DNA from 2 places in the Nocardia sp. NPDC058658 genome. Region 1 is predicted to be linked to the other one. Evidence: riboswitches for the same ligand, from Rfam matches in the RefSeq annotation. Region 1 holds a riboswitch; the other holds the start of a gene.
The links. A riboswitch is a leader RNA that binds a small molecule or an ion and turns the genes downstream of it on or off. The one in region 1 is predicted to bind S-adenosylmethionine.
Positions count from the first base shown of each region.

Region 1 (5,231 bases):
GGGGCGGGCCACCAACCAGAGGAACGGCAGGTCGGTGCCGTGATCGCCGTAACCCCAGGTGTCGTTGGCGCTGATGCCGTGCTCGCGCAGGTACTCCACCACCGCCTCCCCCTTGGCCGCGCCGATCATCGGCTCGCGCACCTCGCCGGTGAGCACGCCGTTCGCGTCGACCAGCGGTTCGGTGGCGATGATGTGGTCGGCGCCTACCGCGGCGGCCACGGGTGCGATCGCCGGTGCGAAAGAACCGGACAGCAGTACCGTGCGAACCCCGGAGTCCCGGTGCTCCCGCAGTGCCTGCACCGCATCGGCATAGAACGCGGCACCCTCGGCCGCGAACTCGTCGAACCAGCGTTGACCGGCCGCCACCAGCGCGGCGTACTCGACACCGCGGTAGGTCCGGTAGTACTCCCGGTTGATCTCCTCGCGCGGCGCACCGGCCTCGGCCCTGGCTTTGAGATCGTCGGTGACACGGGCGTATTCGCTGCCGTCGTCACCGTTCTCGGCGAGCCAGAATCGCAGGAAAGTGAACATCGACTTCACCGTGATCAGGGTTTCGTCCACGTCGAAGAACGCAGCCCTCGGGCGCTGACCGCTCACGCAGGCACCCCCAGATGCGCGGTGACCGCTTTGGCCGCCTTCGCCCGTTCGATCTGGGCGATCCGGTCGTTGGGCAGCGCGGTGAACTCGATACGCGAGCCGGCGACGGTCTTGTCGAACTGGCGCACCTCGGTCTCGATGACGAACTGCAGCTTGCCCGGATCGTCGATCGAGATCGGCGTGAGCTGGGCGTGCAGCGTCGCGGGCAGCGGGAACAGGAACGAAGTGAACCGCAGGTCGACGTTGTTCCACACGATGTAGAAGTGCTCCTGCGGCCTGCGCACCCCGTACTCGAGTTCGAACGCGGCAAGGAACAGCTGCCGCACCGCCTCGATCACCACAATGCCCTGCACGTGCTCACCGGTCTGGTGGTCGAGCAGCAGTTCGTTGTCGCTGTCCAGACGCAGATCCGCTTCGAAGGCGTTCTCCTCGATACGCCGCAGCCCCGCCAACAGCACATTGGAGTGCTGGTACTTGTGCACATGGTGCCTGCGCGCAGGCTCGGCGATCTCGCCGACCACCCGGACTCGCGCCTGCGGTGCGTGCACGGCCGCCACGTGCTCCAGGTAGTCGAGATCGTGACGGGTGATGCCCTGGCCCAGGTGAACGGCCAGTTCCTGATCGACGAACCGACCGCTGCGCAACAGCGCCACCAGCCCCGAGACGGTGTGTACCCGCTCGTCCGCGGTGATCCCGAGGAAACGGTCGGCCACCACGACGAACGCGGTCGCCACCGCTTCCGGGGCGCGAGTGGCGTCGAGTTGGACTACAGACATGGATAGACCTCCAGAAAGACGCTTACAGCAGGTGAGTCCCGCCATCCGGTCGTCACCCGGAGCACCCCGCCGCCGCTGGAGGGTTGCCGCCCAGCAAGCCGGGGCTCGATGCTGGAACTCGTGACCGTGCTCCGAAAGGTAAACGGCCGCAATAATTTTGAAAACCTTTCCGACCAGCATGCGAAAAATCCGCCCACGGGCGGAGGTAGGGCGGAAACCAGGTGCCTATGCTGAGCGTGACAGTCCGTCACGTATATCCCGGAGGCACCGTTGCCGAACACTCTCGAAGCCAGCATCGACATCGCCGCATCGCCGGAGAAGGTCTGGTCGGTCCTGTCCGATCTGAGCCGGATGTCCGAGTTCAGCCCGACGACGGTGAAGATGGTCGCGGTCGGCGGCGTGCGCGAAGGCGCGTTCACCGTCAACGTCAACAAGGTCGGCTGGAAGATCTACCCGACCACCTCGCGGATCGTGCGCTTCGAGCCGAACACGGCGTTCGCTTTCCGGATGAACGAGAACCGCACGACCTGGACCTACGAACTCTCCCCCACCGCTACCGGCACGCGCGTCGTCGAGACCCGCACCGTCGATCCCAAGGGCCTGCCCGGCTGGCTGGTCAAGACGATCAAGGTCGCCATGGGCGGCGAGCAGAAGTTCGAAGCCGATCTGATTGCGGGAATGCAGGAGACGCTGAGCAAGGTGAAGGTCGCCGTAGAGAGCTGACCTGAAGTTCTTCAAAGCCCGCCGGAGACCATCCGGCGGGCTTTTTTCGTCACGCCGGGTTGTCGCGGATCTCGTCGAGCGCCTGCGTGCTGCGGGTGAGCAGCTCCCGCAACACCGCCAGCTCGGCTGCGGTGAATTGCTCGGCGAGGGTGCGCTCCACTGCGATCGCGCGCGCGTCGGCGTCGTTCATCACCGCACGACCCTGCTCGGTGAGGCGGGTTTCCAGCACGTTCTTGTGCCACTCGTGGGGGGTGCGATCGACGAGGCCGCGGTCCTGCAGGTTGGTCAGGACAGTGTTCATCGTCGGCGGGGTGACGCCCGCCAGCCTCGCCAAGGCGGCGGCCGAGATGCCGGGGTTCTCCGCGAGGTACATCAGCGCGCTGTACTGCGGGACGGTCAGGCCTGCCGGTTTCAGCGCGGCCGTCTTCGTCGCGATCAGGGCTTGCTCGGCCCGCTTGAGGTACGAGCCGAGCCTCTCGGCGGCGGGCATGGACGTCATGCGTGCATGATATCCGCCCATCAATTCGTAACCCTGTTGACGATCATAACGACTCTAATCTACGTTACTGCCTACTGATTGATGTTTGCCATTACATCACCGAGAGGCTTCACCATGTTGCGAACCGTCACCCTTGCCGCCGCCTGCCTGACCCTCGCCGCGTGCGGGACCTCGCCCGCCGCGCCCACGCTGAGCACGGCGTACGAATTGCCCGGCAACGCCGTGTACCCCGAGGGCATCGGCCTAGACCCGCGCAACGGGGACACCTACGTCGGGTCGTTCGCCGATGGTTCGGTGTATCGCGCGGGTGCAAACGCCGCGCGCGCGGAGGTCTTCCTGCCCGCGGGTGCCGACGGGAGGAAGACGGCGAACGGGGTGAAAGTCGATTCGAATGGTCGACTGTGGGTGATCGATTCCGGTGTGGGAGTGAGTGTTTACGACACCGGCTCGCGGGCGCTGCTCGCGCGATTCGACGTGCCCGGTGCCGCACCACGATTCGTCAACGATCTGGACTTCGGCGCCGACGGGACGGCGTATTTGACCGACAGCGTTCGCAATGTCGTCTACAAAGCCGCGATCGGCAGTAGTGAATTAACTGTCGCCTACGATTTGACCGCGATGGCCGGCGATCCGAAGGCGTTCGCGCTCAACGGCATTGCGGCCGATCGGGACGGACGGTATCTGATCGTCGTCGCGATGTCAGCGGCCGAGCTGTATCGCATCGATCTCGCCGGTGGCGCGGAGCCCATCCGAAAAGTAGCGCTGAGCGGCGGCGATGCTCGCAACGGTGACGGGTTGGAGCTGCGCGACAACACGCTGTGGATCGTCCACAATCTCGACAACACCATCAGCCGCTGGACGCTCACCGACAACGGCGCAACCGCCACCCGCGCAGGCGAATTCCACGATCCCACACTGAGTATTCCTACGACGCTGGTGCATTCGGGCGATCGGGCGCTTGTCGTGTCGTCGCAATTCGACAAGGGCGGGCCGATGGGTCAGGGCGTGCCTGACACCTTCGTGGTCTCGGCGGTCAGCGGGTTCTAGCGATGAATTCGCTGAGCACGGAGACGAATTCGTCCGGCTGCTCCACCTGCGGTGAGTGGCCCGCGTGTTCCACGAGATGGGTTTGCGCACCGGCGGCGGCGAAACGGACGAGGGTTTCGGTGCTGTCGTAGAGGTGGTCGTGGCGGCCGTGGACGACGAGGACGGGTTGAGCGAGGGCTTCGGCGCGGGTATCGAGGGGTGCCGCGGCGAAGTCGTCGGCTCTGGCGCCGACCGCGTAGGCGAGGCCTGCGGGCAGGGTGGCACGGAAGTCGCGGACCAGGGCTTCGGCCAGGCCCGGTGCCGAGTCGTAGCGGAAGCGGGGCGCGAAGCCCGGGCGGCCGCCGAGGCGGATCACCGGGGCCGGCGTCCAACGCTGGGCCAGGCGAACCGCCCACGGGCGGACAACCCACTTCGCGACGGTCGGGATGCGCGCGGCCCGATAGTCGGGAGCCTGGCCGACGACCACCACGCGCGAAACCCGGCTCGACGTGGCGGCGAGTTCCAGGGCGATCTCGGCGCCGAAGGAGTGGCCGACCACCGTCACATCGGTGAGCTCGAGGTCGGCGAACAGGGCGGTGAGCGGGGCGGTGCGGGCGGCGGCGCCGAAGTCGCCGTCGGCGCCCAACTCCTGCATGTCGACCCGGATCACCCGGAATTCGGTCGTCATCCGCTCGGCGACACCCGCGAACCAGTCGACCGAACCCGGAATGCCGTGGATGCACACGATCACGGGTGCGGTGGGCTCGCCTTCGTCAAGAAACCTCACGTCAACGACCCTAGTCAGTTCGAAGAGTTGCCGCCCATACCGTACGACCAAGGCGCTGCGGCGGGATTCTTCGTCGCTTTACCATCGGCAGAACCATTCCGCCCGGTCGCGGCCAGGATTTCCGAACTGTACCGGTGGCAATATTCCGCCCGTTCGCATACGCTTCGCCGCGGATGAAAACGCCTCATGGAGGGACGAGTGATCACTCCGAACAGGCCGGAGGACGTAGCCGAAAGGCGGCACGCAGTGCCGTTGACACAGTTGATACACCTGATGGCGGAGTATCAGCATCTCGGCGCGCACCGTGACACCTTTCTCGCTACCCCCGCCGACGACACCTTCGTACGCGGCTGCGGCATCGTCGCGGGCTGCATCGCCACCATCGGCGTCATCGTGGCCGCGGTCGGCGCGTGGCAGGGCGGTATCGCACTGCTGGTGATCGCCGCCGCGCCCGTGCTGCTCGCGCTGCGCCGCGGGGTGATCAACCGGCAGAACCGCGCCGCCCGCATCGACCTGTTCGACCACGGCGTCACCGTGTACCGCTCGGGGCAGCGGGTGGCCGGATTCCGTTGGGACAGCACCGAAGTGCGTCAGCACGAGATCCCCTTCCACGACACCACCCCCGTCACCTACCTGCTGGAACTGTCGGGCCCCAACGGTGTGCAGGCGACCATCGACGAAGAGGGTTTCGCCCGCGCCCGCGAATGGGCCCGCGCCATCCAATCCGCCGTCACCGCAACCCAACTCCCCGCCGCGGTAGCCGCCATCGACAATGGCGAAACAGTCGCCTTCGGCGACCTCGCCCTTTCCCTCGACGCCCTCA
Region 1 is NZ_JBHXRR010000027.1:574-5,804, reverse strand. It holds gene ACFWUP_RS27270 (HAD family hydrolase) at 1-597, opposite strand, end outside; gene ACFWUP_RS27265 (AfsA-related hotdog domain-containing protein) at 594-1,373, opposite strand; SAM riboswitch class IV at 1,387-1,499, opposite strand; gene ACFWUP_RS27260 (SRPBCC family protein) at 1,644-2,096, shown strand; gene ACFWUP_RS27255 (MarR family winged helix-turn-helix transcriptional regulator) at 2,146-2,595, opposite strand; gene ACFWUP_RS27250 (SMP-30/gluconolactonase/LRE family protein) at 2,710-3,642, shown strand; gene ACFWUP_RS27245 (alpha/beta fold hydrolase) at 3,629-4,408, opposite strand; gene ACFWUP_RS27240 (DUF6585 family protein) at 4,655-5,231, shown strand, end outside.

Region 2 (5,231 bases), on a different contig from region 1:
ATCCCTGTGGACCCGCTCCCACCACCGCCACCAAACCGGCCGCCTCCGCTGGAAGCAGCGCCCCCTGGTCGCTCCCGACGAGGCCATCGCCCGCCGCGCCTGACCGAGTACCAGCTTGTCGACACAATTGGCGGCCGTCGACTTCTGTAGCACCGTTGCACCGCGCTACCCTGTGGCATGACCGCGATGAGCGTCCGTGCACGCATCCGAGGCAGTCGCCATCAAGTGACTCTGCCTCAGGAAATCCGTGCCGTCCTGCATGTTCGCGAGGATGACGAACTGGAATTCACGGTCAGCGAGGCTGGTGATGTCACGGTGCGCGGCTATCGGTCGATCCCGGTCGATCAGGCATGGTTCTTTACCCCGGAATGGCAGCGCAAAGAGCAAGAAGCTGACCAGGAACTGGCCGCGGGCGTCCCGCACGAGGTCTTCGAAGACGGTGACTCGTTCTTGCGAGGACTGGCCGCCTCCGCAGGCATCGACCTGGCCGAGATCCAGCCCGAGCGGCACTGATGCCCCCCTATGCCTGGTTGACGCTCTTCACCCGAGATTGGCAAAAGTTGACTCGCGATCAGCAAGTAGCCTACCTACGATCGGTGTCGATCCTGGTCGAAGATCTGCGCGCCGGAGCCGGGTTCCGCCCTGGACTGCGCGTCAAGAAGATGAAGGGCTACGACAACATCTGGGAGATGACGTGGGCGCCGGACGGGCGCGCGACGTTCAGTTACGGCGACTCGGTGACGACGGGTGAGGCCCCTGTGATCTGGCGGCGAATAGGCACACACGACATCTTCACCGCTCCATAAGCGAACGACTGTCGCCACGGAGGGTGCCTCAACCGCGCGACGGCGCCTGGCAGGTTTCAAGGAACCTCAGTGATGCCGACGGTCGGAAAGAAGAAGCACGACCGCCCCGCGTTGTCAGTGGTTCCGAAGACGGCAGCCAGCACAGTGCCACGCCCAGTGTCCACAGGCACCGCACGCACGCCACCGACGGGAACAGCGGCGAAGAGAAAGTCGCGAATCGCGTTTTCAGCCAGCGGCCGCAGTTCGACAGGAACCTCGGGCGGAACCATCGCCCGCACGATGTCGGCGATGGGCCCCATCGAAGCCATCCCGCCGCGGCCGGTGCTGATGTTGAGCCAGGCCACCTGCATCCCGGAGGTCTTCGTGGCGGCCGTGTCGGGGGCGAGTCCGTAGGGCAGGAAGGTGAACAGCGTCTGGCCGGACTTCACCGCCGACAGGTCGAGGCCTGGGATGGGCAGCGTGTTCGTCGGCCACGGACCCGGCACCGCACCCGCGACCGCCGGGACGAGGCCCGCGCCGTCACCGGTGCAGTTCGCGGCGACCGTCGGATAGAGGAACGGCTGAATACCCATGGCTTTCAGCGTCTCGACGACGGTCTGGTAGGCGCCGAGGAGATCGCCCGGACCCGCGGCTGGAGTGGTGCTCGGCGCGTCCCTGGTGACGGCGGGCGTCACCGGCGCGGCCGGTTCAGCGGCGGCCGATGGCGCGGTCAGCAGCAGCGCGGCGGCGCAGGCCGTCAGCGCGGTCAGTGTGGTGCAACGACGCCCCATGTTCACGACGTACTCCTCATCGACGCAGAGAAGGCCGACGCTACCGCCTGCGATGGGTGAATCAGGAGAGGTGAAGTAACCGACCGTTCGGCGCGTCGCAATCCCACAGCGAACCGAACCGGGGCAATTGTGGCCACCCCGGCGGCCGGTTCCAACCCCTGCGCTCACGCTGATTTCTACCGTTGCGACCACGACACCTGTGTCACATGCTGATTCAGCTCGGGCCGCGAGGCCGGCGAGCACAACCATCCAGAGCGACCGAGAGACCCGGCTCTACGACGTCGCAGCAACCCGCCCTTCGAGGGTGCGGGTGCTTCTGCCGGGATCGATGGAGGAGTTTTTCGTGCTGACCGCGTCCACTGTCTCCGGCGCCGAGACCGCCCCGCCTGGCGACGCGCCCGCTGAGCTGGAATCCGCAGGCGACCTACCCCGGATCGCCGGATCCTGGCACCCGTGGCGGTGGGTCGTAGCGGTGATCGCGCTGCTGCTGGTGGCACAGTTCGCTCACGGCCTGATCACCAATCCTGGCTGGGACTGGGGCACTTTCGCCCAGTACTTCACCGCGAAGTCGGTGCTGGCCGCCCTCCAGGTCACCCTCGAGCTGACGCTGTGGGGCACCGTCCTCGGTTTCGCGATCGGCACCCTGCTCGCGATCGGGCGAGTGTCGAACAATCCCGTGCTGCGGGTGATCGCCTGGACCTACATCTGGGCGTTCCGTTCGATCCCGCTGATCGTGCAGCTGCTGTTCTGGTTCAACATCGCCTACCTGTACCCCCGGCTGTCGGTGGGCATTCCGTTCGGGCCCGCGTTCTTCGACTTCGAAGTCAACGGCGTGATCAGCGGTTTCACCGCGGCGGTAATCGGCTTGGCCCTGCATCAGGCAGCGTATTCGGCCGAATTGATCCGGGCCGGTCTGCTCGCCGTCGACGGCGGGCAGTTGGAAGCCGCTGCGGCGCTGGGTATTCCGCGCTGGCGGCAGTTCCGCACCATCGTGTTGCCGCAGGCGATGCGCTCGATCCTGCCGAATGCGGCCAACGAGGTGATCAGCCTGTTCAAGGGCACCTCGATCGTGTCGGTGATGGCGATCGCCGAGCTGTTCTACCAGGTGCAGGTGATCTTCGGCCGCAACGGCCGGGTGGTGCCGCTGCTGATGGTGGCCACCGCCTGGTACATCGTGCTCACCACCGCGCTGACGATCGTCCAGTTCTACATCGAACGCCATTACGCCAAGGGCGCGCAGCGTGAGTTGCCGCCGACACCGTGGCAGCGGGTTCGCGCCAAGGTCACCGAGATCGCCGTCGCACCCCGAGGAGCCACCCGATGACCGCCGCGGTACAGGCACGGGGAATCCGTAAGTCCTACAACGGAGCCGAGGTGTTGCGCGGTGTCGATCTGGCGGTGCGCACCGGCGAGGTGGTGGCGTTGATCGGGCCGTCCGGGTCGGGCAAGTCCACCTTGCTGCGGGTGCTGAACCACCTCGAGGCGCAGGACGCGGGCACCGTGCACGTCGACGGCACACTGATCGGCTACCGGCAGCGCGGCAACACACTGCGTCCGCTGCCCGACCACGCGGTGCGCGCCCAGCGCAGCCGGATCGGCTTCGTGTTCCAGCAGTTCAACCTGTTCCCGCATCTCACGGTGCTCGACAATGTCGTGCTGGCCCCGGTCGCGTCGCAGGGTCGTCCGCGCGCTGAGGTGGTCACCGAGGCGAAACAGCTCCTCGACCGGGTGGGACTCGCCGATTTCGCGGATGCCTACCCCCGCAGGCTCTCCGGCGGACAGCAGCAGCGTGTCGCCATCGCGCGGGCCCTGGCTCTGAAACCGCAGCTGATCCTGTTCGACGAACCCACCTCCGCACTCGACCCGGAACTGGTCGGCGAGGTCCTTGCCGTGATCCGCGATCTCGCCTCCACCGGCACCGCCCTGGTGATCGTCACCCACGAAATCGGGTTCGCCCGTGAGGTCGCCGACACGGTCGTCTTCCTCGACGAGGGACAGATCGTGGAACAGGGCGACGCCGCCACGGTCCTCGACCATCCCGAACATCCACGCACGCAGGCATTCCTGTCGCGCGTGCGCTGAGTAACCCTTCCCACGAACAGGTTTCGACACTGATGAAGCTCTCCACACTGATCGGCATCATTTCCGCGGCCACCCTGCTGACCGCGAGCTGCGCCGATCCCGAGTCCGCTGACACCGTGCAGGCGGGCGCGGTCACCTTCGATCTTTCGCCGACCCAGGAGGGACGGGTGCGTGCGGCGAAGGTCGACGCGATCGCCGCCGAAGTGCCGCAGGCGATTCGGGATCGCGGCACCCTCGTGGTGACCGGCGCGGGTACGTCGGCGCCGCCGCTGCGGTTCTACGCCACCGACAACAAGACGGTCGTCGGATCCGAAGTCGACTTCGCCTCCCTGGTCGCCGACAAGCTCGGGCTGAAACTGGATGTGCAGGTGGCCGATTGGACGCAGAACTTCGTGCGTGTCGACTCCGGTGAGGTGGACGCGTTCATCTCGAACGTGACCGTCACCGAGGAGCGCAAAGAGAAGTACGACTTCGCGACCTACCGCAAGGACAATGTCGCGCTCGAGGTGCCGAAGGACAGTTCGCTGGTCTTCACCGACCGCAAGAGCCTGGTGGGCAAGCGCATCGGTGTCGGCGCGGGCACCAATCAGGAACAGTTGCTCGTGAAGTGGAACGAGCAGAACGTCGCCGAGGGCCTCGCGCCGATCGACATCGCCTACTACCAGCAGATCACCGACTACTACCTGGCGCTGGCCTCGAAACGCCTCGACGGCTACATCGGCCCCAATCCCACCGGCGTCTATCACTCCACGACCACCGGCGAAACCAAGCTCATCGCCACCTTCTCCGGTGCAGGCGACGCCCTGCAGGGGGAGATCGCGGTGCTCACCAAGAAGAACAGCGGCCTCAATACCGCCGTGCACAAGGCCCTGGTCGACGCCATCGCCGACGGCAACTACCAGAAGGTCCTCGACCGCTGGGGCCTGGATTCGGAGAAGGTCACCGAGTCGCGCGTCAATCCGCCCGGCCTGCCGAAGAAGCCCACCGCATGAGTTCGTTCTCCAGGTCAGGAGCCCGCGCATGAAATTCCTGCTGATGACACTGATCACCCGGGTACCCGATCCGGTCACCGGCGTGGTCCCGACAACGCGTGAGCGCCTGCACGAGGTGATCGAACAGGCAAGGCGCGCCGAGGAATTCGGCTACGACGGATTCGCCGTCGGCGAGCGCCACGAGGACCCGTTCCTGTCCGCCGCTCCCCCGGTGGTGCTGAGCCATATCGCCGCGGTCACGTCGCGGATCAGCCTGTTCACCGCGGTCACCACCTTGAGCCTGCTCGATCCGGTGCGCGCGTTCGAGGACTACTCCACGCTCGACAACCTGTCCGAGGGCAGGCTCGAGCTGATCATCGGCAAGGGCAACGGGGCGGCGCAGGCGCAGCTCTATCACGTCACCACCGAGGACCAGTGGGAGCGCAATCGTGAAGGGTACGAACTGTTCCGGGCACTGTGGGACAGCGAAGAGGTGACGTGGTCGGGACAGTTCCGGCCGTCACTCACCTCGGCCAAGGCGCTGCCGCGACCGTTGCAGCCGCGTGTGCGGATCTGGCACGGCAGTGCGACGAGCCGGGAGT
Region 2 is NZ_JBHXRR010000012.1:76,172-81,402, reverse strand. It holds gene ACFWUP_RS18775 (glycosyltransferase) at 1-103, shown strand, start outside; gene ACFWUP_RS18770 (AbrB/MazE/SpoVT family DNA-binding domain-containing protein) at 178-513, shown strand; gene ACFWUP_RS18765 (hypothetical protein) at 597-806, shown strand; gene ACFWUP_RS18760 (hypothetical protein) at 863-1,576, opposite strand; SAM riboswitch class I at 1,819-1,911, shown strand; gene ACFWUP_RS18755 (amino acid ABC transporter permease) at 2,010-2,900, shown strand; gene ACFWUP_RS18750 (amino acid ABC transporter ATP-binding protein) at 2,897-3,658, shown strand; gene ACFWUP_RS18745 (ABC transporter substrate-binding protein) at 3,691-4,650, shown strand; gene ACFWUP_RS18740 (LLM class flavin-dependent oxidoreductase) at 4,679-5,231, shown strand, end outside.
Region 2: linked by a shared signal. The riboswitch ahead of ACFWUP_RS18755 (amino acid ABC transporter permease) and the one ahead of ACFWUP_RS27265 (AfsA-related hotdog domain-containing protein) in region 1 are both predicted to bind S-adenosylmethionine.